Regions from separate parts of the Streptomyces sclerotialus genome, predicted to be linked through region 1. Evidence: riboswitches for the same ligand, from Rfam matches in the RefSeq annotation. Region 1 holds a riboswitch; each other region holds the start of a gene.

Region 1 (10,097 bases):
TGACCCTTCGGGCAGGCCGGCGGCCGCACGCCGCCCGGCACCGCCTTCACGGCCCCGCCACGGTGACTCCCGCAGGAGTCACGGGCGGGGCCGTTTCGCACGGTGGCGGGCCGGACCCGTCACCCGCCGTCCCGCCGCTGCAGTCGCCGAGGAATTCTTCACCCGCCCCGCCTGCAGACGGCTTACGCGGCACACCCGAATTTCCCTTTTCGAAGCCGCGCGAGAATATTCGGGCACGCCGAACCAGGGGGGCTGAATTCCCCAGGAGTTGTATACGGCAGCGGTGTTAATTCTGGACGCGCGCCATGTTTACGGGCTGTTTCGCTTCCCTCACCCCCGGCGCGGGATGGCGCAGCCGGTAGGCGGGCAGTGCGCGCTCCACATGTGCGGTGGTCAGCGCACGGGCGCGTTCGGCGTCGCCGCGCGCCACCGCGTCCACGATCGCGCCGTGCTCCTGCCAGTACCGGCCCACGTCACCGGGCGGCGTCCGGCCCAGGTCGACCGCGTACACCCAGTCGATCTTGCGGCGCACCTGGGTGAGCAGCGCCGTCATGCTGGCGCTGCCCGTCGCCTGGGCGAGCGTCTCATGGAACCAGCCGTCCAGCTGCCGCAGGTCGGCAGGGTTGCCGTGGGGGGCCCTCGCGCGCCCGATGCGCACCAGACCGCGCAGCACCTTCAGGTGCGCGGTGGAGCGGCGGGTCGCGGCACGGGCGGCGCCCAGGGGCTCCAGGAGGAGCCGGATGTCCAGGAGGTCGGCGGCCTCCTGCTCGGTCGGCTCGGCCACGCACGCGCCGGCGTGCCGCCGGGTGGTGACGAACCCCTCGGACTCCAGGGTGCGCAGCGCCTCTCTCACGGGGACGCGGGAGACGCCGTACCGGGAGGCGAGCAGCTCCTCGATCAGCCGGGAACCGGGCGGGAACACACCGGAGACGATGTCGTCGCGAATCGCCGTGCAGACCGCATGCGCCGAAATGTTCCCTCGCATCGTCCGTGCCTCCGCCGCAATCCTCTGGAAACGCCGCCGGGCGACGCCTTTTCCGCGACTCTATGACACCGGACGGCCATTTCCGACGGCCGTGACGAATTCATGGATAATTTTTGGCCGGTGAACGGGTATTCGCGGGGAAGCGGGGACGCGAGCGCGTCCGGAAACGCCGGAACCCCGGCCGGTGGGCCGGGGTTCCGAGGGGCACGCGGGGTGCGCCGTACGATGCGGGCCGCCTCAGACGTTGACGCCGTGCGAGCGCAGGTACGCGATCGGGTCGATGTCCGAGCCGTAGTCCGGGCCGGTGCGCGCCTCGAAGTGCAGGTGCGGGCCGGTGGTGTTGCCGGTGTTGCCGGACAGCGCGATCTGCTGGTTCGCGGAGACCTTCTGGCCGACCGAGACGCTGATGGACGACAGGTGGCCGTACTGGGTGTACGTGCCGTCGTCCATCTTGAGGACGACGTTGTTGCCGTACGCGCCGCCCCAGCCGGCCTCGACGACGGTGCCCGCGCCGACGGCGTGGACGGCGGTGCCGGAGGCGGCGTGGAAGTCGATGCCGGTGTGGCTGCCGGAGGACCACAGGCCGCTGGAGGCCTTGTACGGCGTGGAGACGTAGCTGCCGGCGATCGGCGAGACGTAACCGGAGGCGCTGAGGGTGGTACGGGCGTCCGAGCGCGAGGCGCGGGTCTCGCCGGCCTTCTTGGCCGCGGCCTTCTTCTCGGCGGCCTCGGCGGCGGCCTTGCGCCGCTCCTCCTGGGCCTTCTTCTTGGCGGCCTCGGCGCTCTTGACGGCGGCGTCCTCGACCTGGGCGCGGGCGGCGGCGACCTCGGCGGCCTCCTCCTGCGCGTCGGCCTGCGCGACGATGTTGTCGGCGACCCGGTCACCGGTGTCGGCGATGGCGCGGGTCAGACCGGCGTCGGTGACGGTGGCGGCCGGCTCCTCGCCCGCGGCCAGCGCCGGGGAGGCGATGGAGACGGCGACGCCGGTCGCCGCGGCTATGCCGGCGATGTTGCGGGTGGTCCGGGCAGCACGGCCGGGGCGGCGATGCTTGCCGGTGGCACGGGTGAACGCCATGACCGGCGCACTCCTTTCCTTCCTTCTCGCCTACCGGGTTAGCTGACGGGTTCGGAGCAGGAAGGTCTCCTACGGCCCCCTCCGGAGAGGGCGCCGATTCACCCCAAGGGACATGTGGGTCCCCGGCTCCCCTGGCTCGCGCCGTACGGGGACTCGGCGATGACTGCCCGGCGGCCGCGGGTGCGGCGCACTTCTGTCGAACAGCCGGACCGACGCTAAACGGGACATCTCGCGATCAGCAAACAGAATCGGGAGTTTGTGCCGGACGCCACACGGGGCACAGGCAACCACCTACTGCATTCCGGACAAAAGCGAAGATCCCGGGCCGCATTGGCGACCCGGGACCCGTTATGTCCTGGTATACGGGCGGCGTTGACAGGCTTCACGCCACCGTCGACGGCACCGGTACGACGTGCTCCGGTCCGTGCTCGCACCCTGCCGGGCAGGCGACGTTCACACCCGCTACCGCAACGGCCGGCAGCGGTCCGCTTCCGCCGCCGGTCCCTCCTGATCAGCCCTTGACGACCGACACCTCGCCGATGCCCAGCTTCCGTACCGGCTCCGCGATCTGCGCCGCGTCACCGACGAGGACCGTGACGAGCCGGTCCACCGGGAAGGCGTTGACCACGGCGGCGGTCGCCTCGACCGTGCCGGTCTCGGCCATGCGCCGGTACAGCTCCGCCTGGAAGTCGTCGGGGAGGTGCTGCTCGACCTGGTCGGCGAGCGTCCCTGCGACGGCCGCGGCCGTCTCGTACTTCAGCGGCGCCACACCGACCAGGTTCTGCACCGCCACGTCGCGCTCGGCGTCGGTCAGCCCCTCGGCGGCCAGCGTCCGCAGCACCTTCCAGAGGTCGGCCAGCGCCGGCTCCGTGGACTCGGTGTCCACCGAGCCGCTGATGGCCAGCATCGCGGCGCCCGTGCCGTCAGCGGAGGAGCGCAGCACCTGACCGAACGCCCGCACGCCGTAGGTGTAGCCCTTCTCCTCGCGCAGCACACGGTCCAGCCGGGACGTGAGCGTGCCGCCCAGGCAGTAGGTGCCGAGCACCTGCGCCGGCCACACGCGGTCGTGCCGGTCGGCACCGATCCGGCCGATGAGCAGCTGCGTCTGGACGGCGCCGGGCCGGTCCACGATGACGACACGGCCGGTGTCGTCGGCGACGATGGGCGAGGCCGCGACCGGCTCGGCGGTGGAGCCCGTCCACGCCCCGAGGGTCTCCGCCAGCGCCGCGTCCAGGTCCACCCCGGTGAAGTCCCCGACGACCACGGCGGTGGCCGTGGCGGGGCGTACGTGCGCCTCGTAGAAGGCACGCACCGCGGCGGCGTCGATACGCGCCACCGTCTCCTCGGTGCCCTGGCGCGGCCGGGACATCCGGGAGGCGGCCGGGAACAGCTCCTTGGACAGCGCCATCGCGGCCCGCCGGCCGGGATTGGCGAGCTCGTGCGGGATCTCGTCCAGGCGGTTGCGCACCAGGCGCTCGATCTCGCTGTCCGGGAAGGCCGGGGCACGCAGGGCGTCGGCGAGCAGCCCGAGCGCCTTGGTGAGACGGGAGGCCGGCACTTCGAGGGAGACGCGGACACCGGGGTGGTCGGCGTGCGCGTCCAGGGTGGCGCCGCACCGCTCCAGCTCGGCGGCGAACTCCTCGGCGTCGTGCTTGTCGGTGCCCTCGGAGAACGCGCGCGCCATGATGGTGGCGACGCCGTCCAGGCCCTCGGGCTCGGCCTCCAGCGGCGCGACGAGGTTGATCTCGACGGCGACGACCTGCTGGCCCGGCCGGTCGGCGCGCAGCACCGTCAGGCCGTTGCCGAGCGTGCCGCGCACCGGTGCCGGGAACGCCCACGGCTTCGGCTGTCCGGCCTGCGGCTGCGGGTGGAAGGTCATGGTGGGGGTCACGGCGTCGGTCACTGGGCCGCCTCCTCGGTCTCGGTCTCGTGCTGGGCGGCGGCCGCGTCGGCCTCGGTGGCCTCCACGGCGGCGGCCTCGGCGGGCCCGGTCGGCTCGTAGACCAGCACCGCACGGTTGTCCGGGCGCAGCCGGGCCTGGGCGACCGCCTGCACCTCCTCGGGAGTGATCTCCAGGACGCGCTGTACGGCGCTCAGCGCGAGCTGCGGGTCGCCGAACAGCACCGCGTACCGGCACAGTTCGTCCGCGCGCCCGGCGACCGTCTCCAGGCGGTCCAGCCACTCGCGCTCCAACTGGGCCTGCGCGCGCTCCATCTCCTCGGCGGTCGGCCCCTCCTCGGCGAAGCGCTTCAGCTCCTCGTCCACCGCCCGCTCGATGGCGGGGACCTCCACGCCGGCCGACGTCTTCACGTCCAGCCAGCCCAGCGAGGGCGCGCCCGCCAGGCGCAGCAGTCCGAAGCCCGCCGCGACGGCGCTGCGGTCGCGGCGCACGAGGCGGTTGTAGAGCCGGGAGGACTCGCCGCCGCCCAGGATCGTCAACGCGACGTCCGCGGCATCAGCCTCACGGGTGTTGTCGTGCGGCAGCCGGTACGCCGCCATGAGGGCCCGCGAGGGCACCTCCTCGTGCACGACCTCGCGCAGCTCCTTGCCCATGATCTCGGGCAGCGAGCCGTCCCGCGGCGGCTGCTTGCCCTCGTGGCCGGGGATGGTGCCGAAGTACTTCTCCACCCAGGCGAGCGTCTGCTCGGGGTCGATGTCGCCCACGATGGACAGCACGGCGTTGTTGGGCGCGTAGTACGTACGGAAGAAGTTCCGCGCGTCCTCCAGGGAGGCGGCGTCCAGGTCGGCCATGGACCCGATGGGCGTGTGGTGGTACGGGTGGCCCTCCGGGTAGGCCATCGCCGTCAGCTTCTCGAACGCCGTCCCGTAAGGCACGTTGTCGTACCGCTGGCGGCGCTCGTTCTTCACCACGTCGCGCTGGTTCTCCAGCGACTCCTCGTCCAGCGCGGTCAGCAGCGAGCCCATCCGGTCCGCCTCCAGCCACAGGGCGAGCTCCAGCTGGTGGGCCGGCATGGTCTCGAAGTAGTTCGTGCGCTCGAAGCTCGTGGTGCCGTTGAGCGAGCCGCCGGCGCCCTGCACCAGCTCGAAGTGACCGTTGCCCTTGACCTGCGCCGATCCCTGGAACATCAGGTGCTCGAAGAGGTGCGCCAGGCCCGTACGGCCCTTCACCTCGTGGCGGGAGCCGACGTCGTACCACAGGCAGACCGCCGCGACGGGGGTCAGGTGGTCCTCGGAGAGCACCACGCGCAGGCCGTTGGCCAGCCGGTGCTCGGTCGCTGTCAGGCCGCCGGACCCGGCTTGTTCTGTGGCCGTGTGACCCATGGGCATGTACGTCCCTTCGATCCGCTTGCGAGGAAGTTCTGTCACTGTATGCAAGCGCGCCGACATCTGGCGAAGTTCCCGCCCGGCACCCCGCCGCAAGGAGATTCCCCGGAACGAGGCCCGCCGCACATCCGGCTCGGACGGGCGTACGGACGGGTCGCGGTCGGCGTTGTCAGACCCGCGGGCCACAATGGTCCGCAACAGGCTCAGCCGTTGAGCATCCAGCACCGGCCGCTGAGCCTGCCCGGCAGGACGGGAGCACCCGCCCCGGCCCGCCGGCCAGCAGACGCCGTAGCCGTAAGCGAAGCAGAGTTCGAGCGAAGGAGCCGCAGCCGCGATGGCCCGCCGCAGCACGAAGACCCGACCCTCAGGGGGCACCCCGGAGCCCCAGGACTTCGAGGAGCGGATCCTCGACATCGACGTCGTCGATGAGATGCAGGGTTCCTTCCTGGAGTACGCGTATTCGGTCATCTACTCGCGCGCCCTGCCCGACGCACGCGACGGCCTCAAGCCCGTGCACCGCCGCATCCTGTACCAGATGAACGAGATGGGCCTGCGCCCCGACCGCGGGTACGTGAAGTGCGCCCGCGTCGTCGGCGAGGTCATGGGTAAGCTCCACCCGCACGGCGACGCGTCGATCTACGACGCGCTGGTGCGCATGGCGCAGCCCTTCTCCATGCGGCTGCCGCTGGTCGACGGCCACGGCAACTTCGGCTCGCTCGGCAACGACGACCCGCCCGCCGCCATGCGGTACACCGAGTGCCGGATGGACTCCGCGACGTCCCTGATGACGGAGTCCATCGACGAGGACACCGTCGACTTCCAGCCCAACTACGACGGCCAGGAGCAGGAGCCGGTCGCCCTCCCGGCGGCGTACCCGAACCTCCTCGTCAACGGCACCTCCGGCATCGCCGTCGGCATGGCGACGAACATGCCGCCGCACAACCTCGGCGAGGTCATCGCCGCCGCCCGGCACCTCATCAAGCACCCGAACGCCGACCTCGAGACGCTGATGAAGTACGTCCCGGGGCCTGACCTGCCCACCGGCGGCCGCATCGTCGGCCTCTCCGGCATCCGTGACGCGTACGAGAAGGGCCGCGGCTCCTTCAAGATGCGCGCCACCGCGACCGTCGAGAACGTCACGGCCCGCCGCAAGGGCCTGGTCGTCACGGAACTGCCCTTCACGGTCGGCCCCGAGAAGGTCATCTCCAAGATCAAGGACCTGGTCGGCTCGAAGAAGCTGCAGGGCATCGCCGACGTCAAGGACCTCACCGACCGCGAGCACGGCCTCCGCCTCGTCATCGAGATCAAGAACGGCTTCAACCCCGAAGCCGTCCTGGAGACCCTCTACAAGCTCACGCCCATGGAGGAGTCCTTCGGCATCAACAACGTCGCGCTGGTCGACGGCCAGCCCCTGACGCTGGGCCTGAAGGAGCTGCTGGAGGTCTACGTCGACCACCGCTTCACGGTGGTCCGGCGCCGCAGCGAGTTCCGCCGCACCAAGAAGCGCGACCGGCTGCACCTCGTCGAGGGCCTGCTCACCGCCCTTGTCGACATCGACGAGGTCATCCGCCTCATCCGCTCCAGCGAGAACAGCGCCGAGGCCAAGCAGCGTCTGATGGAGCGCTTCGGGCTGAGCGACATCCAGACGCAGTACATTCTCGACACCCCGCTGCGCCGCCTCACCAAGTTCGACCGCATCGAGCTGGAGTCCGAGCGCGACACCCTCCGCGCCGACATCGACAAGCTGACCAAGATTCTCGAATCGGACGCCGAGCTGCGGAAGCTGGTCTCCTCCGAACTGGCCGCGGTCGCCAAGAAGTACGGCACCGACCGCCGCACGGTCCTGCTGGAGTCCTCCGGCGCCACCGCCGCCGCGGTGCCCCTGGAGGTCGCCGACGACCCGTGCCGCGTCCTGCTGTCCTCCACGGGCCTCCTCGCCCGTACGGCGGGCGGCGAGGGCGCCTTCGACACCGACGCCAAGCGCGCCAAGCACGACGTCATCGTCTCCGCCGTGCCCGCCACCGCCCGCGCCGAGGTCGGTGCGGTCACCTCCGCCGGACGGCTGCTGCGCCTGTCGGTCATCGACCTGCCCCAGCTGCCGGAGACCGCCTCGGCCCCCAGTCTGTCCGGCGGCGCGAAGGTCTCCGAGTTCCTGACGCTGGCGGACGGCGAGGAGCTGGTCTGCCTCACCACCCTCGACGAGTCCTCACCAGGCCTCGCCCTCGGTACGGAACAGGGCGTGGTGAAGAGAGTCGTCCCCGACTATCCGGCCCACAAGGAAGTGCTGGAAGTCATCACCCTCAAGGACGGCGACCGCATCGTCGGCGCCGTCGAGCTGCGCACCGGCGAGGAGGATCTCGTCTTCATCACCGACGAGGCCCAGCTGCTGCGTTACCCGGCCTCGCAGGTACGCCCGCAGGGCCGCGCCGCCGGCGGCATGACCGGCATCAAGCTCGGCTCCGACGCGAAGGTGATCTCCTTCACCGCCGTCGACCCGGCGGCGGACGCGGTGGTCTTCACCGTCTCCGGCTCGCACGGCACGCTGGACGACGGGGTCAGCACTGCCAAGCTCACCCCGTTCGACCAGTACCCGCGCAAGGGCCGGGCGACCGGCGGCGTCCGCTGCCAGCGCTTCCTGAAGGGTGAGGACCACCTCACCCTGGCCTGGGCCGGCGCCGCCCCGGCCCGCGCCGCGGACGCCAAGGGCAACCCGGTACCCCTCCCGGAACCGGACCCGCGCCGCGACGGCTCGGGCGTACCCCTCGCAAAGCCGGTGACCGCGCTGGCGGGCCCGGTGTAAGCACCACCGGTGTAAGCACCACAGCAGGCCACAGCCCTGGCGTCGTACGGGCCCTCCTGGGACCCGTACGACGCCGGAGCCGTGGTGCGGGGTAGGAGCGGCAGAGTCAGGGGCAGGGGCGGCGTGCGGCCCTTCCCGGCCGTCTACCGCTCGTCGTCCTCGGTCTCCTCCGGCTCCTCGTCGGAGGCGGTCGACGGTACGTACCGCAGCACGCCCCACATCGCGTGCGGGTCGGTCTCCCCGGGCGCCGTGTCGCGGCAGGCGTCCAGCTCCTTGCGCAGGCCCGGCCCATCGATGCCGGACCCGATGAGCACCAGCTGCGTCAGCCGTTCCTCCCCCTCGTCCCACTCCCCGGGGTAGAACCGCAGGAAGTTGCCGACCGCGTGCACGGTGAACTTCTGCCCGCTCCCCTCCACCCCGAAGTGCACGAACCCCTTGATGCGGTACAGCCCCGCGGGCCGCGCGTCCAGGAACTCGATCAACCGCCGCGGGTGCATCGGCTCGGCCGAGGTGAACTCGACCGTCTCGTAGGCCGAGTGCAGATGCCGCCGGTGACGGTGCCCGTCACCGCACTCCCGCCCGCCGTCGTCACTGCCCCCGTCAGCAGCGCTGCACCCGTCACCGGTGCCGGTACCGCCCTCGCCTGCCGTGCACTCCTCGTGCTCGGCCTCCTCCCTGAGCAGGTCCTCGAAGGAGAGCTGCCCCTCGGACACGCCTTCCCGGGGGCGCCGCTCGAAGAGCAGCTCCGGATCGACCCGGCCGTACGCGGCGGGCACCACGGGCGTACCGGGTGCCAGTTCACCGAGGGTGCCCAGCAGCTCCGCTCGCCGCGCGTCACCGATCCGGTCGGCCTTGTTGAGGACGACCAGGTCCGCGATGCCCAGGTGCCGGTCCAGCTCCGGGTGGCGGACGCGGGTGTTCTCGAACTCCGCCGCGTCGACCACCTCGACCAGCCCGCCGTACACGATCCGGTCGCTCTCGCCGGCCAGGACCATCCGGATGAGCTCCTGCGGCTCGGCCAGGCCGCTCGCCTCGATGACGATGACGTCGATGCGGGAGGACGGCCGCGCCAGCCGCTCCAGGTACGTGTCCAGCTCGCTGGTGTCGACCGCGCAGCACAGGCACCCGTTCCCCAGCGACACCATCGAGTCGACCTGTCCCGCGACCAGCATCGCGTCGATCTCGATCGCCCCGAAGTCGTTCACGACCGCCCCGATCCGGGTGCCTCCGCTCCGGCTCAGCAGGTGGTTGAGCAGGGTGGTCTTGCCGGACCCCAGGAATCCGGCGAGCACGACGACCGGAATCTGCGGCGCCACGGCGCCCCCGGCAGCCGGAACCGCATCCCGATCCGCACCCGGGCTCCGCCCCGGGTCGTCCTGCCCCACGGCCAGGCCCCCACCCGGCCTCTGCCCCGGGGCGGTCGGTCCTCCAGCCAGGTCCGGGCGCGGGGCGGCCGGGCTCCCCTCCGGGCCCGGGCCCGAGGCGGTCGGGTGCTGCGTGCTGCTGGTCAAGGGGGCGCCTCCAGTGTGTCCGGTCGGTCCGCGGTATGCGGTCGGTCCGCTGGGCACGGACGATCCGCCGTGCGAGCACGGGCCGCTGCGCACGGTCGGGCCGCGCACGCCTGCCGGTGCCGGCCGTGGCGTACGTCGGTCGGGTGCGGCGGGCACGGACCGGCCGGCGGACGGTCACCGCGAGGCGCACCGCCGCCCGGACGCCCCGTCGGAAGACCCGTCGGGAGATCCGGAGGTCCTGAAGAATCCGGAAGCCCTGGATGCTCCGTGAGCCCGTCGCCTGCTCCAGGATATTGGCCCCACCAGCCGCCTCCGAGCCACCCGCGGACGGCTGTCCGCGGCCCGCCCAACCCCTCGCACCACCTGCGACGGACACCCACTCCTTCCTCGGCCACCTCCCGTACGACGCCGTCGAGCGGAAGCGGAAGCCGAACCTCCCGCC
Region 2 (10,097 bases), 1.2 Mb from region 1:
ATCCACACCAATTGATCTCGAACATTCTTCGAACGCGGCGCCAAGAACGCGCCTGACGTCCTCCGAAAGACGGCCAAATGCCCGGTCTGGAAGGGCCCGAAACCTACGGAAGATTGTCGCCGTCGCATACCGCCGGGTACAGTCGCCGCTAATTCTCCTGCTGCCGAGGCGAAAGAGAAGTTGGTGGTGAACGACCGTCACCCGTCGGGGAACCAAGACCCGACCGGCTCTGCTGCTGACGCCTCGTACGGGCCCCATCCCGGTTACGAGTCGCACGGGCAGCAGGACACCCAGCTCGGTTACGCCGCGTACGACGGGTACACCACCGGAACGTACGACACCGGGGCGTATGCCACCGGAGCGTACGACCCGACCATGTACGAAGCGGCCGCCTACGACTCCGGGGCCTACGGCACGGTGACCTACGACGGTGGGCCGACGCACGACGGCGGAGCGTACGACACCGGCAGCTACGACGTGAGCGGTGCGTACGACGCCAACGCGACATACGACACCGGTACGTACGCCACCGGGTACGGGACGGGCGCGTACGACCCGTATGCGTACGGGTCGTACGACAACACCGGCAGTGACACCGGCACCGGCACCGGTACCGGTACCGGTACCGGCAGCTTCGACATGAGCGGTGCGTACGATCCGAGCGCGTCGTACGACGCCGACACCGGTGCGTACGACACCACTGGCGCGTACGGCATCGCTGGTACGTACGATGCCGCCGGTTCGTACGACGGGTACGCCGCGCAGGACGCCGGTGCCGCCACCGGGCAGTGGGACAGTGAGGCCTGGTCCGGCGCCGAGGGGTACGACTCGGCCTATCAGGGCGCGCAGTTCGAGACGGCCCAGTACGAGCCAGGCCAGTTCGAGGCGGACCCGTTCGAGACGGCCCAGTTCGACGCGACGCAGTTCGGGACCGGCCCCTTCGACACCGGACAGTTCGACACCGCGCAGTTCGACATCGGTCAGTTCGATGTCGCGGGCGACGACGCGGCAGCCGCCGTCGGCGAAGCCGCCCCCGACGGCACGGCCTACGACGAGGCCCCCGACGACGATCTCCACTCCGCCGTCACCACGATCATCCCCGCCCCCGCCGTCTCCCCCGAGGGCGCTCCCGAAGGCGCCGGGGCCGCTCCCGGTGGCCGCCGGGCCGCCCGGCGTGAGGCGCACGGGAGCGGCGGCGGCCGGGGCCGGCGGCGTACGCCGAAGAAGTCCGCGCTGCTGACCGTCGCCGTGCCGTCCGTGGCGGCCATGGGCGTGTGCGCCGTGGCGGCCGCCTCCGTCTCCGGAGCGACGGACAAGGACGAGGACACCGCCGTGCAGGCCGCGTCGGACGCCTCGGCCGTGAAGCCGTCCGCCGCGAACAACAAGCTGGACTCCCAGCTCTCCAACCTCAGCGCGGACGCGAACGACTTCGCCGACCGTGCCAGCCGTACGCAGGAACGTCTCGACCTGCAGGCCCGGGCGGCCGCCGAGAAGAAGCGCAAGGCCGAGGAGGCCGCGCGCAAGGAGGCGCTGCGTCCGAAGTTCGCATTGCCGGTCAAACAGCACGGGCTGAGCGCGCTGTACGGGCAGGCCGGCGTCAACTGGATGTCGCTGCACTCCGGGATCGACTTCCCGGTCAGCTACGGCACGCCCGTGATGGCCGCGACCGACGGCACGGTCGTCACCAAGTGGAACCCCGCCTACGGCAACATGGTGGAGATCACCGCGCCGGACGGCACCGAGACCTGGTACTGCCACCTGAGCAGCGCCAAGATCCGCTCGGGCACGGTCAAGGCCGGCGACGTCATCGCGTACTCGGGCAACTCCGGCAACTCCACCGGGCCGCACCTGCACTTCGAGGTGCATCCGGGCGGCGGTGACGCGATAGACCCGCTGCCCTGGCTGCGCTCCAAGGGCCTCGACCCGAACTGAGGGTCTCGTCTCCAGGGGCCTCGTCCCCGGGGGCCTCGTCCCCACTGAGCCGACCGGAACCACGTACGCCGGTGGCCCGGTCCCCCGAGGGGGCCGGGCCACCTGTGCGTACGGCGCGGACTGCTACAGCTTCTCCACCGGCGCGTACCGCAGCAGCAGCCGCTTCGGCTTCTCGCCGCCGAAGTCGATCGTCGCCTCGGCGTTGTCGCCGCTGCCCTTGACCCCGACGACCGTGCCGAGCCCGAAGCTGTCGTGCGAGACGCGGTCACCGATGGCCAGCGCGACCACCTGCCGGTCCTTCGCCCGCCGGGTCGCGAAGCCGCTCGGCCCGGCCTTGCTCCGCGAGGAGGTGACCGAGGAACCGAAGCCGCCGCCGGACAGGCCCGAGGAGAGCCCGCCCATGGAGGCGGACGGCGTCGCCGGCCCGGTCCGCTTCCATTCGACGTACTCGTCCGGGATCTCCTCCAGGAAGCGGGACTGCGGGTTGTACTGGGGCTGGCCCCAGGCGCTGCGCATCGTGGAGCGGGTGAGGTAGAGCCGCTCCTGGGCGCGGGTGATGCCGACGTACGCCAGCCGCCGCTCCTCCTCCAGCTCCTTGGTCTGGCCGAGCGCGCGCATGTGCGGGAAGACGCCGTCCTCCATGCCGGTCAGGAAGACGGTCGGGAACTCCAGGCCCTTGGCGGTGTGCAGGGTCATGAGCGTGATGACGCCCGTGCCCTCCTCGTCCTCGTCGGGGATCTGGTCGGAGTCGGCGACCAGGGCGACCTGCTCCAGGAAGTCGGAGAGCGTGCCGGGTCCCGGGGCGGCGGCCCCTGATGTCTCCGTCTCGGCGCGGTCCTGCTCGAATTCGAGGGCGACCGCCGCGAGCTCCTGGAGGTTCTCGATCCGGGTCTCGTCCTGCGGGTCCGTGGACGCCTGGAGCTCGGCCAGATAGCCCGTACGCTCCAGGACCGCTTCCAGGACGGTCGCGGGCCCGGCGCCGGACTCCGCGATGGTCCGCAGCTCCTCCATGAGCGTGTTGAAGCGCTTGACGGCGTTCGCGGAGCGGGCGGCCATGCCGTACGCCTCGTCGACGCGGCGCAGCGCCTGCGGGAAGGTGATCTTCTCGCGCAGCGCGAGCGCCTCGATCATGGCCTCGGCGCGGTCGCCGATGCCGCGCTTGGGCACGTTCAGGATGCGGCGCAGCGGGACGGCGTCCTCGGGGTTGGCCAGCACGCGCAGGTACGCGAGGACATCCCGGACCTCCTTGCGCTCGTAGAACCGCACGCCGCCGACGACCTTGTAGGGCAGCCCGACCCGGATGAAGACCTCTTCGAAGACACGGGACTGGGCGTTGGTGCGGTAGAAGATCGCGACGTCGCCGGCCCTGGTCTCGCCCGCGTCCGTCAGCCGGTCGATCTCGTCGGCGACGAACTGCGCCTCGTCGTGCTCGGTGTCGGCGACATAGCCGGTGATCTTCGGGCCGGTGCCGGCGTCCGTCCAGAGGTTCTTCGGGCGGCGGTTCTCGTTGCGCTCGATGACGGCGTTGGCGGCCGAGAGGATCGTCTGCGAGGAGCGGTAGTTCTGCTCCAGCAGGATCGTGGTCGCGTCCGGGTAGTCCTCCTCGAACTGGAGGATGTTCCGGATCGTGGCGCCGCGGAAGGCGTAGATCGACTGGTCGGCGTCGCCGACGACGCACAGCTCGGCGGCGGGCACCTCGGGCGTCCCGGGGCCCACCAGCTCGCGCACGAGGGTGTACTGGGCGTGGTTGGTGTCCTGGTACTCGTCGACCAGGACGTGCCGGAAGCGGCGGCGGTAGTGGTCCGCGACGTCCGGGAACGCCTGGAGGAGGTTCACCGTCGTCATGATGATGTCGTCGAAGTCCAGGGCGTTGGCCTCGCGCAGCCGTGCCTGGTACATCGTGTACGCCTCGGCCAGGGTCTTCTCGAAGCCGTCCGCGGCCGTCGCGGCGAAGTCCTCGTGGTCGATGAGCTCGTTCTTGAGGTTGGAGATCTTCGCACTGAAGGACTTGGGCGGGAAGCGCTTGGGGTCCAGGTCCAGATCGCGGCAGACCAGGGCCATCAGCCGCTTGGAGTCGGCGGCGTCGTAGATCGAGAACGACGACGTGAAGCCCAGCTTCTTGGACTCGCGGCGCAGGATGCGCACGCAGGCGCTGTGGAAGGTGGAGACCCACATGGCGTTGGCGCGCGGGCCGACCAGCTCCTCCACGCGCTCCTTCATCTCGCCCGCGGCCTTGTTCGTGAACGTGATCGCGAGGATCTGGCCGGGGTGGACGCCGCGTGCGCCGAGCAGATGCGCGATGCGGTGCGTGAGGACGCGGGTCTTGCCGGAGCCGGCGCCCGCGACGATGAGCAGCGCGCCGCCGCTGTGCACGACGGCGGCCTTCTGCTGGTCGTTCAGCCCCTCCAGCAGCGCGGCCGGGTCGACCGCCGGGCGGGCGGCGCCGTCGCGGTAGTACGCGTCCCTCGGCGCGGGTGCGTCGTAGCGGCCGCCGAAGAGGTCGTGCGGCACCTCCTCCGCTGCCGGACGGTCCTCGTCCTCGGGAGGCGGCGGCTCCTCGTCCTTGGGCTCGAGGTCCGCCAGGAAGCTGTCGTCAAAGAGGCTGCTCATCGCCCACCGAGTCTAGGCCGCCCCACCGACAGCCCGGCCCCGCCCGCGGAATTCGGGGGCAAGGACACACCTGGGGCGGGGCGGACGGGCGGCCGCGGAGCATACGGCACGCGGCATCCGGTCACGGACGGACAACACCACCGGACAGTCCGTGGTCACAGCCGGGCGCACATCGGCACGGACACGATCAGGTCACGAAAAGATTGCGGGCAAATCGAACATCAGCCTTCACAGGAGTCACACGAGTTGGTTACCGTGCCGACCGGGCAGCCCGCCCCACCGCCGGTGACAGCACCGGCACGGGCCGCCCCGCCGAGTCCGGCCTGTCCGTACGCACGACAGCCGGAGCCGGGGACCCTCCCTCCTGTCGCCGCCTTCGGCCCAGGAGGGCCCACGTACGACCGGGGTGAATCGGCCGCTGCGGAGCGATCCGCACGGCCGTAGGGCACCTTCCGTAGTACGCCGCAGCAATGCGGCATCGCCCGAACCCGACAGCTAACCCGGTAGGCGGTCCACGGAAGGAGTCGCCGGCCTTGGCGTCTCATCGCAAGCCGCGCACCCGCATGCTCACCGTGCCCGCGCACCGCCGCACGGCGGCCGGGCTCACCACCGCAGCGCTGGCCTCGGTCACGCTGCTCACCCAGACCGCGGACGCGGCCCCCAGGAAGCCCGAGCCCTCCATCGAGGAGGTCAAGAAGAAGGTCGACGGCCTGTACCGGCAGGCCGAGGTCGCCACCCAGAAGTACAACGCCGCCAAGGAGCGCGCCGGCACCCAGCGCGAGAAGGTGGACGGGCTGCGGGAGGCCGCGGCCCGGCGGACCGAGAAGATGAACGAGGCCCGGCGTGAGCTGGGCACCTTCGCCTCCGCGCAGTACCGCTCCGGCGGGCTGAGCCCGACCGCGCAGCTGATGCTGGCGCAGGACCCGCAGCAGTTCGTGGACCGCAACCACCTGATGGAACGGCTCACCGGCCGCCAGCAGGAGGCCGTCGCCGACTACCAGGACCAGCAGGCGCAGGCCGCACGTAAGCGGACGCAGGCGGTCAAGGGCCTGGAGGAGCTGCAGAAGTCCCAGGAGACGCTGAAGACGGCCAAGCAGGACGTCCAGGGCAAGCTGACCGAGGCCCGGGAGCTGCTGTCCCGGCTGACCGCGCAGGAGAAGGCGCGGCTCGCGGAGCTGGAGCGCAAGAAGGAGGCCGAGGCGCAGCGCAAGGCCGAGGAGCTGGCGCGGGAGCAGGCCGAGCGCGAGCGGCAGGAGCAGCAGGACGGCGGTACGGGCGGCGGCACGGGCGGTACGGACGGCGGGTCCGGGTCCGGGACGGGCAGCGGGTCCGGTACCGGCTCCGGGACGTCCGACGGTGCGTACGCCACCAAGGCGGAGAAGGCCATCGCCTTCGCCCGCGCGCAGCTGGGCAAGCCGTACGTCTGGGGCGCGACCGGCCCCACGTCGTACGACTGCTCGGGGCTCACCCAGGCCGCGTGGAAGGCGGCGGGCGTTTCGCTGCCGCGGACGACCTGGGACCAGGTGAAGACCGGCACGCGGGTCGCGACGAAGGATCTGCAACCGGGTGACCTGGTCTTCTTCTACGACGACATCAGCCACGTCGGGATGTACATAGGCGACGGCAAGATGATCCACGCCCCGAAGCCGGGCACGAACGTCCGCGTGGAGTCGATCTACTACATGCCGATCTACGGGAACGTACGACCGGCCTGAGCCCCTGGCCAGCCCCCGGAACGACGAAGTGCGCGGCCGCCCTCGGGCAGCCGCGCACTTCGCGTGTCGTGTGTCCGTCGCGCCGGACCGGGCCGGGTGTACCGGGACCGGGCCGGGTGTGCCGGAACGGGCCGGGTGTCAGGTCCAGAGCACGGCGATGCAGATGTTGACGACCGTGAGCAGGCCGACGAGCCCGAAGAGCGGCTTCTCGACCTTCTCCTCGTCCCGCTTCACGTAGACCAGGCCGAGGATCACGATCAGGACGGCGAGCTTGACGCCGATCTTGATGTTGTCGACCGCGTAGTCCTGCATCTGGTTCAGGCCCACCAGGACGACGCCGGTCACCAGCATCGTGATCGCGCCGTGCAGCATCGCGGGCACGAAGCGGGCGGTGCCCGCGCCCATCGCCTTCATCTGCGTGAGGAAGCCGCCGAGCAGCGAGGCGATGCCGATGATGTGCAGGATGACGAACACATTGATCACTACGTCCATAGTGGTCGATCGTAACTGCGCCGCCGCGCCGCCCGGCGGGCAGGTCCGCCCCGCCACGGCTCGAACGGTCGCTCGCCTTCCGGTCGCACTGTCGCACGTCGCCGGTCAGCAGCGTTCACCCGGCGGCGGAAGCGGGCACGGCCCAGTGAGGGAACGGGCAATCGGCGGCAACGACCGCCCGGCCGCCGCCGGGAGGTTTAGCGTCCTCGTTCAGGCGGCCGGCTCCCCACCACCGTCGGATCCGCCCCGGCGGCCGCCGGCCGCCCCCGCCGAAGGTACGGCGGTGGTCCGCTCCCCCTTGAACACGGACCGCCGCCGTACCAGGGGAAGCAGCGGGGCCTCAGGGGCGTCATGACGCTTTGCTGACGCGAGTGGGCCTACGGAATTACTGAGACAACTGACGTCACATGGCACCGTTTCAGCCACCCGCGCCGCCCGTTTTCCGATCTGGTCCAGCGGTCGATCAATTCCGCCGCGGAATTCGACCGCCCGGTCGCATTTGGTCCTCCGCGCCACCCGGCCAGCCGGTAACACCGGGCCTTCCGGCCATATTCAGCCACAGAGAAACCGCACCGGCGCACCGGTCAATGCAGTCGCGGCACATGGCCGCTCACCACGAAGTCCCGCAGCAGGTCCATCGACTGTTTCGGCGCCTCACGGAAGACGCCGTGCCCCGCGTCGGCCAGCACGTGCAGCCGTACGTCCGTGTGGCTCAGCCGGTGCGCGAAGCGGCGGGCCGCCGAGGCGGTCGCCACCGGGTCCTGCTCGCCCGCCAGGATCATCGTCCGGCACGCCAGCCGGTCCAGCCCGCGCCACGGGTCGAAATCCCGCGCCAGCACGGTCCTGAAGTGGTCCAGCACGTCATCGTTCCAGCGCACCCGGCGCAGCCGGTCCCGGCCGGCCGCGTCCCCGCCCGGCTGCCGCGAGTACAGCGGCAGACAGATCCGCTCCCACGCGTCGGTCGTCTCGTCGCCCACGTCACCCGCCCAGTACCGCAGCGCCACGTCCCGCGCCTCAGGCCCTCCCAGCCGTTCGAACATCTCCAGCCGTTCGTACGTGTCGCCGGGCATCACGCTGTCCAGCACCAGCCCCGCGAACCGGTCCGGGTGCCGGATGGCCGCCAGCAGCGCGACCCACCCCCCGCTGGCCGAACCGACCAGCACGGGCCGCTCGATCTCCAGCGCGTCACAGAAGTCGATCGCGTCGTCCGCCCACCGCTCCCACGTCCACTGCCGCGGCTCGCACCGCACCGAACGGCCGCTGCCCCGCTGATCCAGATAGATGACCTGAGCGAAACCGGCCGCGGCGGAAAGCTCCGGCTTGAACAGGGTGTGATCAGCGCCCGGTCCCCCGTGGAGCAGGACGATCGTCGGCCGTTCGGCCATGTCCGGACCGTCCGTCACCAGTTGGGCCCCCTCCACATCGAAGTAGAGCCGAACACCATCACCGATATGTACCCGCACGGCCCTTGACCTCTCTCAAGCAGCCTTCTTTTTCCAAGGATTCGGGTGGCCCCGGCAGCGTTATGCAAGGGGGCCGAATTCGACCGTCACTATTGCGAAGCTCTCGCAATACGATCGGGTCCGTGGACACAATGACCGAGCACCACCGCGTGCCCGTGGCACGGCCCGAGGTCGTGCGCGCCTGGGTGGACGGCTGGGTGCGTTCGCGCGGCACGGACGGCGCGGTCGAGGTACCGGGCGGCTTCCGGATAGCCGTCGGCCGCACCGACCAGGTCGCGCGGTACGTCCTGCCCTCGGCGGACCCCGCGGTGCTGCGCCGCCTGTCCGTCGCGCTCATCACGCCGGGCCTGTGGCTGAAGGTCTGCGCGCCTCGCTCGGCCGTCGAGCCCGCGCTGCCGGCCTCCTGGGAGTTCCGGACGCCGGAATATCTGATGACCGCCCCTCTGGTCCGCGCGGTGCGCGACGGCTCGGGAACGGCGGGGGTGCCCGACGGGCTCGGGGACGGCCTGGTACCGGGCGCCGCGCCCGCACCGCCGCCGGACCCGGCCGTGCTGCCGGGCGGGTACGTCGTCGAGACGGTCGCCCAGGGCGGCCTCGTCGACGCGCGTGCGTTCGCCGCCACGGGGGAGGTGGCGGCGGGCGGCCGCGTCGCGCTGGCCGGCGCGACGGCCGTCTTCGACCAGGTCCGCACGGACCCGGCACACCGCCGCCAGGGCCTGGGCCGGGTCGTGATGACGGCCCTGGCTGCCCGCGCCGCCCAACGGGGGGCGACGCAGGGCGTCCTGGTGGCCCGGGACGACGGTCTGTCCCTGTACCGGGCCATGGGCTGGGAGCTCCACTCTCCGGTCACCACGGCGGTGCTCCGCAGACGGGGTACGCGGTGACTATTCGCCTCCGGCGGCGTACGCGACAAATGCCGCCCAGGCCGCGGGGGCTATCGCCAAAAGGGGGCCTTCGGGCCCCGCTTTGGAATCCCTCACGTATACGCGTGCCGCGTGGGCAGCGACCTCGACGCAGGCACCGCCCTCGTCGTCGCTGTAGCTCGACTTGCGCCACACGAGCTCGTCACTCATATTCCGCCGCCACCTTCCTCACGAACTCAGCCGACTCCTCGACGCAGAGGGCATGTTGGCGGATCATGCCATGCCGCTGCGTCAACTCACTGACCTTCTCGGCGTCAGCGTAGAGCGCGCTCGTCCGCTGGCCTTCGACGTAGACGTACCGGTCGTGGTCGGTCGTCTCCAGGAGCACCATGGGGCCAATGAGGGCCACTCCGCTGCAGCGGCCCATGGGGAGCACCTGGATCGAGATGTTCCGCAACTCACCGATCTCCAGCAGCCGGCAGAGCTGCCGGTGCATGACCTTGCCGCCGCCGACGCCGGTCCGCAGCGCTGCCTCGTAGATGACGAAGTCGAACACCGCACGCGGCCGGGGCCACAGCGCCTCCTGGCGGCGCAGCCGGGCACTCACCCGTTCCTCGACCGTCTCGTCGTCCGAGGGGGGATAGGTCTCGCTCATCAGGACCCGGGCGTAGTCCTCGGTCTGGAGCAGGCCGGGGATGAGCAGCGGCTCGTACCAGTGCACGGCGATGGCTTCGGCTTCCAGGGCCATGTACTCCTGCGAGCGCGTCGGGTACGGCGCCGGTTTCAGGTAGCTATGCGCTGCCAGGAGCAGGCCGCGTGCGCTGCACATGTCGTCGGCGACCTGGAGGAGGCGGAGGGACGGGCGGCGGCGGCCGAGCTCCATCGACTTGACGGTCTCGTACTCGTAGTTGGCCTCCCGGCCCAAGTCCTCCCGGGAGACACCCGCCTGGGTCCGCCACAGCTTGATCTGGTTACCGCAGTAGCGCCAGGCGTCCGACACAGCCCACCTCCGGGGTCGCGCC
Region 3 (10,097 bases), 2.6 Mb from region 1:
GAACAGCGGGTCCTCGATGGAGACCAGCGGGTACGAGGCGACGAGCTCCTCGTAGTACTCGGTCATCTCGGCGGCCGAGCGGGACTTGCCCTCGAACTCGTACGCGCCGTCCTTGTAGAACTCGGAGGCGGCGACGTCGAGCGCCAGCGCGATGTCCTGGCCGGGGGTGTAACCGGCCTCCTTGATGGCCTCCAGGATGAGGTCGAGAGCCTCACGGTTGGAGCCGAGGTTCGGGGCGAAGCCGCCCTCGTCGCCCAGGCCGGTGGCCAGGCCCTTGCTCTTCAGGACCTTCTTGAGGGTGTGGTAGACCTCGGCACCCCAGCGCAGCGCCTCGGAGAAGGACTCCGCGCCGATCGGGGCGATCATGAACTCCTGGATGTCCACGTTGGAGTCGGCGTGCGACCCACCGTTGAGGATGTTCATCATCGGAACGGGCAGCACGTGCGCGTTCGGGCCGCCGAGGTAGCGGAACAGCGGCAGGTCGCTGGCCTCGGACGCGGCGTGCGCGACGGCCAGGGAGACGCCCAGGATCGCGTTGGCGCCCAGGGAGCCCTTGTTGTCGGTGGCGTCCAGGTCGAACATCGCCTGGTCGATGAGGCGCTGCTCGGTGGCGTCGTAGCCGACCAGCTCGGGGCCGATCTGCTCGATGACGGCCAGCACGGCCTTCTCGACGCCCTTGCCGAGGTAACGGTTCGGGTCGCCGTCACGCAGCTCGATGGCCTCGAAGGCGCCGGTGGAGGCGCCCGACGGCACGGCCGCGCGGCCGGTGCTGCCGTCGTCGAGGCCGACCTCGACCTCGACCGTGGGGTTGCCTCGCGAGTCGAGGATCTCGCGAGCTACGACGACGTCGATCGACGGCACGTTGTCTCCTTCGTGGGTTTCTGGAGTTCTGCAGCACGAGCCTAACGGCCTTCGCGCCGTCCGCCTGCCCCTAGCCCCGTGCGTGAGACGAAAAAGGCCCCAAAGGCCCGCAATCCGGGAGGTAAGAACCACTTTTTGTCGCGGACGTATCCGGCAAAACCGGCACTACGCATCTGAGCGGCCTGCCGCCCGGATGGCCCCGCTCACGCAAACGTGAAGCCCCGCCGTGACGCGCTCGGGGGCGTTCGCGTCGCGGCGGGGCGGTCTCACGGGCGGCCGGCAGGCCGACGGGATCAGACCTCGAGCTTCTGGCCCGGGAAGATCAGGTCGGGGTTGCCGCCGACGGTCGACTTGTTGTTCTCGTAGACGGTCTTCCAGTTCTCGCCGTGCGCCTTGGCGATCTTGCCGAGGGTGTCGCCGGACTTCACGGTGTAGTTGCCGTGACCGGCGGCCGGCTTCGGCGCGGCCTGGGGCTGCGTCGTCTGCGGCTTCGGGGCGGCCTGCTGCTTCGGCGCCTCCTGCTGCGGGGCGGCCTGCTGCTTGGGGGCCTCCTGCTGCGGAGCCTGCTGCTGGGCCTGGCCGGAGCCACCGGTGTTCACCTGCGCGGCCGGGCCACCGGCGGTCAGGCCGCCGGCACCGGCGCAGCCCCAGGCACCCGGGCCCTGCATGGCGAGCAGCTTCTCGGCGGTGGCGATCTGCTGGTCCTTGGTGGCCAGGTCGGCACGCGGCGCGTACTTGGTACCGCCGGCGGCGGCCCAGGAGGAGTTCGAGAACTGCAGGCCACCGTAGTAGCCGTTACCGGTGTTGATCGACCAGTTGCCGCCGGACTCGCACTGGGCGACCTTGTCCCAGGTGGCGACCGAGGCCGCGTTGGCGGAACCGGCGGTCATCAGCGGGACGGCCACGGCCGCGCCGGCGACACCGGCGAGCGTGACGGCACGGACGGCCTTCGAGGGGCGGCGGTGCTTGCCCTTGAGCATGTTGTTCTTCCTCACCGACGCCTGCGAGGTGAGCTGTCGGGTTCGGGCTGTGAGTGGCCCGGCCGGATGCGCTGTCCGCACACCCGGCTTCACCCCAAGCCGGCCGCTGCGTTTCCGCGGCGGTACGGCACTTACCTTGGGTCCCCCGCTCCTGCCTACGGCGCTTGCGCGACGGTTGTCCGACCGATCACCGGCAGGATTCGGCGAATGATCGGCGGGCTCACTTGGTGCGAGCGGTGAAGAACGTAAACACACACCCCTCAGCGGTTCAAACCACCCATTCGTAGGACAGTTGACCGGTTTCGAGCCTCGAAACCGCCCGTTTGCGCAGGTCGAACACGGTATGGAAACAACGGACACGGCGGCCGGAAACACCCCGGGACGAGACCCATGTCTCACTTTCCCCAATTGGGCACAACCGGCCCGCACTTAGCCCTTGCGGGGCCCTTGCGGGCCGCCCGTCACTGCTTCAGGTCGAGTCGCTGACCAGGGTGGATGAGGTCCGGGTCGGCCCCTATGACGCCCTCGTTGGCGTCGTACAGACCCGTCCACCCCTCGGTCAGCCCCTGCGCGTCGGCGATCGCGGACAGGCTGTCGCCCGGCCGCACCGTGTACATGCCGTCATCTGCCGGGGTACCGCGGTGCGCCTCACCGCCGCGCGACGCGTGCCGCCCGGCCGGACGCCCGTCCTCTCCCTCGCCGCCCTTGCCGTCGTCCGCGTCACCGCGGTGGCGGCCGGTACCGGGGGCCGAGGCGTCGCCGGAGGGCCGGTCGGCGGGGTCGCCCGCGCGCGGCCCGGCGGTGTCCTCGCCGGAGCCCTCGGCATCCCCGCCGCCCTGGTCCGCGCCGCCGCCGGACGGCGTGGCGGTGGCGTCGCCGGACGGCGAGTTGGTGGCGCCGCCGGAAGGCTCGGACGTGGCATCCCCGGAGGGCTGAGATGTGGCGCTGTCGGACGGCTGTCCCGCGTTGTCACCGCCGTCGTCGCCCGTGCCGGTGGACGGGCTGCCGGACGGGCTGCCGGAGGCGTCGTCGCCCGGCTCCGAGGGCTGCGGCACCGGCGTCTCCGAACCGCCCGGGTCCACGTCGGGTATCAGGCCGTCCACGTCGAGGCCGGCGTTGACGGCGCAGCTGGGCCAGGCGTCCGGGCCGCGGTCGTTCAGGATCGCCTCGGCGACCGCGATCTGCTGGGAGCGGCTGGCGAGGTCCGGACGCTCGGCGTAGGACTCGCCGCCGTAGTCCTTCCACATCTCCAGGGTCAGCTGCAGCCCGCCGTAGAAGCCGTTGCCGGAGTTGGCGCTCCACATGCCGCCGCTCTCGCACATCGCGACGCGGTCCCACGTGGCGGTGTCGGCGGCCTGCGCGCCACCCGCCGCCAGCAGCGGCAGGGCCAGCCCTGCGCCCGTGACGGAGGCCGCCACCAGGAGGGCGGGGGCCTGGCGGGGGCGGCGGTGTCTACCGTTGCCGGAGCGCATGCGGGTGCCTTTCGAGCGGCGGCTTGAGTTGTCGCAGGCAAAGTAGCGGGGGCCTGGTCCGGTCTCAAGCCGGTGTAGCGGAGATCACGTGTAGATCACGCCGCTGACGCCGGGTCAGTTCTGCCCGGCGCCGACCCCCTTGCCGCACCCCGTTACCTGCGGAAATGCCCGTTCTGACGGGGCGTCCGAAGCCCCTCCGGACTACTCGCCACCTGGCGCGTCCCGCTCCTCGTCCGGCGCGCCTTCCGGCGTGAAACGCACCGGCAGCGCCCGCAGTCCGCGCATGATGAGACCGCCGCGCCAGCGCAGCTCGTCCGGATCGGCGGCCAGTTCGAGATCGGGCAGCCGGGTCAGCAGGGTCGCCAGCGCCGTACGGCCTTCGAGGCGGGCGAGCGGCGCGCCCAGGCAGTAGTGGATGCCGTGCCCGTATCCGAGGTGCTGGTTGTCACGGCGCCCGAGGTCCAGGGTGTCCGGTGACGCGAACCGCGCCGGGTCCCGGTCGGCGGCCGCCAGCACCACCAGTACGGGCTCGCCGGCGGCGATCACCTGCCCGCCGATGGCCAGCTCCTCCGTCGCGAACCGCCAGGTCGCCAGCTCCACCGGCCCGTCGTAACGCAGCAGTTCCTCGATCCCGGTCGCGAGCAGTTCCTCGTCGCCCGCGGCCAGCGCCGCCTGCAGCCGCGCCCGCTGTTCCGGGTTGCGCAGCAGCGCGTACGTACCGTTCCCGATCAGGTTGACGGTCGTCTCGAACCCGGCGAACAGCAGGATGAACGCCATCGCCGCCGCTTCGTTCTCGGTGAGGTGCTCGCCGTGGTCCGAGGCCCGGATGAGGGCCGAGATCAGGTCCTCGTCCCCGGTCTCCTCCGCCGCCAGCGACTCCCGCTTGCGGTGGATCAAGTCGGCCAGATACGCACGCATCTTCTTCACGGACCGGGCGACCCCGCCACGCGGTCCCCCGCCGTGCCGGATCATCATCCCGGCCCAGTCCCGGAAGTCGTCCTGGTCCTCGCGCGGCACGCCCAGCAGGTCGCAGATGGCGTAGATGGGGAGCGGGAACGCGAACTCATGGATGAGGTCGGCCTCGCCGCGCGCCGCGAAGCCGTCGATCAGCTGGTCGGTCAGCTCCTGTACGCGCGGCGCGAAGCGCGCCACCGTACGCGGCGTGAACGCCTTGGAGACGAGGCGGCGCAGCCGGGTGTGGTCCGGCGGGTCGATGTTGAGCAGGTGCGTCATCAGGTTGGCGCTGCGCTCGCCGGGGATGCCGACCTTGCCCTTACCGTGCGCGGCCTCACTGTGGTGCTGCGGGTTCTTCGACAGCCGGGGGTCGGCCAGCGCCTCGCGCGCGTCCGCGTACCGGGTGACCAGCCACGCCTCGACCCCGCTGGGCAGCTCCGTCCTGCGCACCGGCGCGTGCTCCCGGAGCCAGGCGTACGCGGGATACGGATCGGCGGCGAACTCCCAGGTGAAGAGTTCAGGGCAGGCGGAAGCGGTGGTGTCGTGCACCCTCCGACCGTAACCGGTCGGCCGCGGGGCCCTCCTGAGAAGCCCCTAGCCCGCCCGTTCCGCCGCCACGATCGCGTCCCGGTACGTACGGGCCGCCGCCCGCAGCGCGGTCTCCGGGTCGGTGCCCTCCTCCTGGGCCCGCGCGGCCAGCGCCAGCAGCTCGTACCCGATGCCCTCGCCGGCCACCGGCACGTCGAGGCCGGCGGTGCGGGCCCGGGAGGCCAGCTTCGCGGCCAGCGCCAGGGCCGGCTGCCCCAGCGGCACGCCCTCCGTCACGGACTCGCGCTGCTTCTCGGCGGCCTTGGTGCGCAGCCAGTGCGCCCTGACGTCCTCCGGCGTCGCGGCCTCCTCGTCACCGAAGACGTGCGGGTGCCGGTGGATCAGCTTGTCGACGATGATGCCCGCGACGTCGTCGACGGAGAACGGCTCGTCCGGGTCGTCCTGCGCGATCCGCGAGTGGAAGACGACCTGGAGCAGTACGTCGCCCAGCTCCTCGGCCAGCGCCTCCCGGTCGCCCTCCTCGATCGCCTCGACCAGCTCGTACATCTCCTCCAGGCCGTACTTCGCCAGATCCTCGTGGGTCCGCACGCCGCTCCACGGGCAGGCGGCCCGGATCTGGTCCATGACCTGTACGAGGTCCAGCAGCCGGGCACCGGGCAGGTCGTACGAACCGGGCAGCAGCTCCAGGTCGGGCATCGCCTCGCGGCCCGACCCGGCGAGCCGGGCGAGCCCGTCGGTCAGCGCGCTCTCCCCGGCGGCCGACGTCAGCACCACGGCCGTACGGCCGCCCGCCACGCAGTAGTCGACCAGCTCACGGGCGGTGGGCTCGGCGGTCTCGGCCGTGATGCCCGCCTCGGCGAGGTACGGCAGCTGCGGGTGGTCGGGGTCGGCGCACAGCACGCGGTCGGCGGCGCGCAGCGTCTGCCACGCGGGCCAGGACAGCAGGCCGGGCGCGACCCGGTGGCTGGTGGTGAGCAGGACCAGGCGGCCGGTGGCGGAAGCGTTCACCCGTCGAACGTAACGCACGGGAGCGGACGGCCGGGCGGCAGGCCGGGCGCACGCCGTGCCTGGTGCCCGGCCGTCCGTCGGATCTGCCGTCCGTCGGATCTGCCGTCCGGCCGCCCCGGTGTCACACCTGCTGCTTCTGCTCCGTACGCACCCACGGAGTCTTCGCCTCGCCGAGCATGACCTGGCTGTCGTTCCACTCGCCGAAGCGCGGGTTCACATCGATACCGAGGTCACGCGAGGTCTTGGCCAGCGCCTGGGCCAGCTTCTGCTGGCCCTGCGGCGTCTGCCGGTTCACGCCCAGCTTCTTCGCGATGCCGTCCATCAGGATCTGGTTACGGGCCATGCCGTCGATCTCGCTCGGCGCGATGGCCTGCTGGAGCGACATCGCCTTCAGCCGCTCGGCGCCGCCGGCCCGCCGCTCGGCGGTGTTCCGCCACTTCTGCACGTCGGACCGGCTGGCCTCGACGCCGGCGTCCTGCGCGTTACGCGCCAGCACCCTGTCGAAGATCATGCTGTTGAGCATGGTCACGCTGAGCCGGCCGGTGTTCTGGATCATCTGTGCGCCCTGCGGGGCGCCCTCCTGGGCCGTACGGACGTTCTTCACCCGCGCCTGGAGCTGCGCCACGGTGATCCGCTCCCCGCCCACGACGGCCGCGGCACCGGGGTGCGCGTCGCTGCCGCAGGCGGACAGGAGCGGGGCCGCCACGACAGCGGCGGCGGAAACGGAGAGCGCAGTCCTACGGCGGAGCATTCGGCCTCCCGGCGAAGATCATGAACGACAGCGGGGGCCTTCAGCACCTCGCGGGCGTCTCAGTCCTGGCGTTGATCGATGGTATGAAGTCCGCGCGGCGCGGACCAGCAATTCGACCAACGATTGCGGCACTTTTGTGTTTCGTACCCTTGCGGCGGGCCGTTGCTCCGCGGCGGTACGGTCCCGCCGCCGGACGGTACGGCCGCTGCTCCGCGGCGGTACGGCCCTACCAGCCCGGGTGGTGCGGCCGTCCGCACGTCCGCTCCACCTGGTGGTACGGCCACCCGCAGGTCCGACCGGATCCTGCGGTTCAGCGGTTCAGCGGTTCAGCGGACGCGGGCCAGCCACTCCAGGGTCCGGCGCACCTCCGCCGGGAAGACATGGTGCGCACCGTGCACCCGCTCCGCGTCGTACAGCAGCCGGGCGAGCGTCTCCTGCGCCGCGCCGCGCTCGCCGAGCGCGAGCAGCAGGTGACCTATGGAACGGCGTATCTCCAGCGGGCGTACGGGGTCGTCGGGCACCGCTTCGAAGTGCGGCAGCAGCGTGCGGTACTCCTCCAGTGCGGCCGCGGCCTCGCCCAGCTGCTCCAGGCACTGGGCCGCCTCGAAGCGGAACTGCAGCGCCTGGCGTGCCGCGCGCGGACCGGCGTCCCGCACGAACTCCTCGGCCAGCAGACGCAGTTCCGGCAGCGCCCTGCGGTACTGCCCGTCGTCCATGAGCGTGGCGGCGTACTGCTTGCGCAGCGTCCGGACGACCGGTGAATGCTCCCCGTGCCGTGCGGCCGCCGCCGGCAGGATGCCGCCGAGTATGTCGACGGCCTGGGTGATCCGCCCATGGTCCAGCAGCCGCTTGACCTCGTCGACGGCAGCGGCGACGTCCACGCTGCCGGCGGGGCCGGGGGCCGCGCCGCTGCCGGAGGGGCCGGGGGCCGGGGTGCGGGGAGCCGCACCGCCGGCCGACGGCGGCATCCGGGGGTCCGTGCCGCCGGTCCCGGCCGACGCCGGTGTACGGGGGACAGCGGCAGCCGGGGCGAACGACACGGCGACGGGCGGGGCAGGTACCGGGGCCGGGGACCGGGAGACGTGCGGGGCGGGGGCGGACGCGGTGGAAGCGAGCGCGGCGGCGGGGACGGGCGCGGAGACGGCGGGTACGGACGCGACGGAGGCAGCAGGCGCGGCCACGGCGGAGGCGGGCGCAACGGATGCGGCCACGGCGGAGGCGGACGTAGCGGGGACGGACGTAGCGGGGACAGGCGGGGCGAGCGGATACGCCGGGACCGAGGCGGCACCCGCGCCGCCTCCGGCGCCCACGCCGTTCGCGGCGGCCGCGGGCCCGGCGGCGGCCGGCCGGGCTGCCCGTCCCGGCCACGGCGCGTGCGGCAGCAGGAAGGGCCGGGTCGGGTCCATCGGCGCGACCGGCCCCTCCCCCCACGCCCGGGCACCCGCTTCCGCTCCCGCTTCCGTCCTCGTGCCCTGCCGCCCCGCTCCCGCTGTGGGAAGGAGGGGCGCCAGTGCCTGGTACACCTCCTGCGCGTCGGCCGGCCGGTGTTCGGGGTCCTTGGCCAGCAGCCGCAGCACCAGCGCCTCCAGCTCCTCCGGCACATCGGCCCGCAACTGCCGCACCGGCACCGGCTGCTCGTACAGATGCCGGTGCAGTACGCCCAGCGCGGTGGATCCGGCGAACGGCACGGACCCGCTGAGCAGTTCGTGCAGCAGCACTCCGAGCGCGTACAGGTCGGTGTACGGGCCGACCGTGCCGCCCATGGCCTGCTCGGGCGCCATGTAGGCAGGGCTGCCGATGGGCGAACCGGTGTGGGTGAGACGGGTGGTGTCGGTGTCCAGCGCCGAGGCGATGCCGAGGTCCAGGACGGTGACCGTGCCGTCCGCCTTGACCATGACATTCCGTGGCTTGAGGTCGCGGTGCACGATCGGTACCGCGTGCACGGACGCCAGCACCGCGCACAGCTGGGCCGCCACGCACACCGCCCAGGTCCAGGGGTACGGGTCGTGCTCGGCGAGGTGGTCGGCCAGGTCGGCCCCCTCGACGTACTGCATGACCAGGAAGAGATCGTCCCCGTCGCTGCCCGCGTCGTGCACGGTGACCAGGCCGGGGTGGTCGACCTGTGCGGTCACCCGGCACTCGCGCGCGAAGCGGTGGCGCAGCTCCTCCGCGTCCGGGGCGCCGGCCATCCGGTCGGGCCGGAGGAGCTTGACGCCGACACGGCGGTCCAGACGGCGGTCGTACGCGATCCACACCTGCCCCATGCCGCCCTGTCCGAGCAGCGCGGAGAGTTCGTACCGCTCGGCGATGACTCTGCCGTTCACCGCCCGTCCTCCTCACGGCGCCGTTCCCCGTCGCTCCGGCGGAGGTAGTCGCTGAGCTCGTCCAGCTCGGCCCGCACCTGCTCGATCCGCTGCGGCTGCGACTGCGGACGTGGCGGGGGCTGAGGCTGGGGCTGGGGCTGGGGCTGGGGCTGCGGTTCGGCTCGGGGCTGGAACTGGGGTTGCGGCTGGGGCCGTACGGGGGCGGCGTACCCGGCCGCCGGGTACGCCGCCCCCGGAGCTCCGTACGAAGGTGCCCTGTCCGTAGGCGCCCTGTACGAAGGGTCCCCGTAGGCCGGGATCCCGTAGGCGGTGGCCCCGTAGGCAGGCACTCCGTATCCGCCGACTCCGTGCGCCGGGACGGTGGTCCGGTTGTGGTCGGCCGGGTAGGCCGCGAGCGAGCGGGCGCGGGCGCGGATGTCGACGACGAGGTAGTACGCGACGGCACCGGCCATCTGAAGGAGGATCAGGACCAGCGCAGCATCACTGCGCCAGTCGCTCTCGGGCACCGAACCGACCACGGCCATCAACGGGATGGTCAGTACCGCGGCCACGCCGAAGATCCACCAGGCGATCGGCCGCCGGTGCACCAGCGCGGCGCGCAGCAACGTCACCCAGGCGAGCATGCCGATGCTGAGCACCGCGATCGCCACGAAGACCACTCGCAGCAGCACGACCGTCCCCGGCTTGAGGGGACGGGTCGGTGGCGGAGCCATGGCAGGGCCGTGCATCGCTGCTCCTGGTCGGTATGGCCGTCGTGGCGGGTTTTTTCGAGCGTATATACCGACACCGACAATGCCGCCGGGGTTGTACGGAACCGCATCGCGGTCCGGTCACAACTCCGCCCCAGGGAACGGGAAGAGGCCGAGCGCCGTTCACGCACTCCCCTGCCCGCCTTCCCCGGACTGCGATCGCGTCCCGGCCCGGGTCCGCGGTCCCGGGCCCGTAACCAACCGGGTGCGGGCTCAGTCCGGGGGTATGGAGCCGTCCGTCAGGCCGTCGTACAGGCCCTGGGTCAGCCGCTCGCCGAGCCGGGCCGAGTCCCGCAGGGCTGCCTCGAAGGCGGCGAGAGCCCGGAAGCGCTCGCCGTACGCGCGCTGCTCGGCGGGGGGCAGCCGGGGCAGTTGGAGGCGGCGGACGTCGAGCCGGGTGGCGGTGGAGGCGTAGCTGCTGGCCTGGCGGTTGTTGGCCGTACCGCGCA

Evidence for each region. Region 1 has a riboswitch for cyclic di-AMP ahead of AAC944_RS27085 (M23 family metallopeptidase). Riboswitches for the same ligand answer to the same signal wherever they lie in the genome.
Region 2: linked by a shared signal. The riboswitch ahead of AAC944_RS22135 (C40 family peptidase) and the one ahead of AAC944_RS27085 (M23 family metallopeptidase) in region 1 are both predicted to bind cyclic di-AMP.
Region 3: linked by a shared signal. The riboswitch ahead of AAC944_RS15665 (transglycosylase family protein) and the one ahead of AAC944_RS27085 (M23 family metallopeptidase) in region 1 are both predicted to bind cyclic di-AMP.

The regions. Positions count from the first base shown of each region.
Region 1 covers NZ_JBFOHP010000002.1:6,117,991-6,128,087, reverse strand. The annotation lists gene AAC944_RS27095 (HPr family phosphocarrier protein) at 1-3, shown strand, start outside; gene AAC944_RS27090 (GntR family transcriptional regulator) at 287-985, opposite strand; gene AAC944_RS27085 (M23 family metallopeptidase) at 1,223-2,059, opposite strand; cyclic di-AMP (ydaO/yuaA leader) riboswitch at 2,073-2,228, opposite strand; gene AAC944_RS27080 (M16 family metallopeptidase) at 2,571-3,938, opposite strand; gene AAC944_RS27075 (M16 family metallopeptidase) at 3,959-5,341, opposite strand; gene AAC944_RS27070 (DNA gyrase/topoisomerase IV subunit A) at 5,679-8,144, shown strand; gene AAC944_RS27065 (CobW family GTP-binding protein) at 8,288-9,460, opposite strand.
Region 2 covers NZ_JBFOHP010000002.1:4,965,293-4,975,389, reverse strand. The annotation lists gene AAC944_RS22145 (M23 family metallopeptidase) at 187-1,932, shown strand; gene pcrA (DNA helicase PcrA) at 2,056-4,542, opposite strand; cyclic di-AMP (ydaO/yuaA leader) riboswitch at 4,873-5,067, shown strand; gene AAC944_RS22135 (C40 family peptidase) at 5,076-6,257, shown strand; gene AAC944_RS22130 (hypothetical protein) at 6,396-6,749, opposite strand; gene AAC944_RS22125 (alpha/beta fold hydrolase) at 7,334-8,134, opposite strand; gene AAC944_RS22120 (GNAT family N-acetyltransferase) at 8,344-9,096, shown strand; gene AAC944_RS22115 (DUF397 domain-containing protein) at 9,097-9,285, opposite strand; gene AAC944_RS22110 (helix-turn-helix domain-containing protein) at 9,278-10,075, opposite strand.
Region 3 covers NZ_JBFOHP010000002.1:3,547,948-3,558,044, forward strand. The annotation lists gene eno (phosphopyruvate hydratase) at 1-861, opposite strand, end outside; gene AAC944_RS15665 (transglycosylase family protein) at 1,155-1,841, opposite strand; cyclic di-AMP (ydaO/yuaA leader) riboswitch at 1,845-2,014, opposite strand; gene AAC944_RS15670 (transglycosylase family protein) at 2,303-3,313, opposite strand; gene AAC944_RS15675 (cytochrome P450 family protein) at 3,515-4,816, opposite strand; gene AAC944_RS15680 (nucleoside triphosphate pyrophosphohydrolase) at 4,862-5,824, opposite strand; gene AAC944_RS15685 (SurA N-terminal domain-containing protein) at 5,946-6,575, opposite strand; gene AAC944_RS15690 (serine/threonine-protein kinase) at 6,902-8,899, opposite strand; gene AAC944_RS15695 (hypothetical protein) at 8,896-9,612, opposite strand; gene AAC944_RS15700 (HsdM family class I SAM-dependent methyltransferase) at 9,862-10,097, opposite strand, start outside.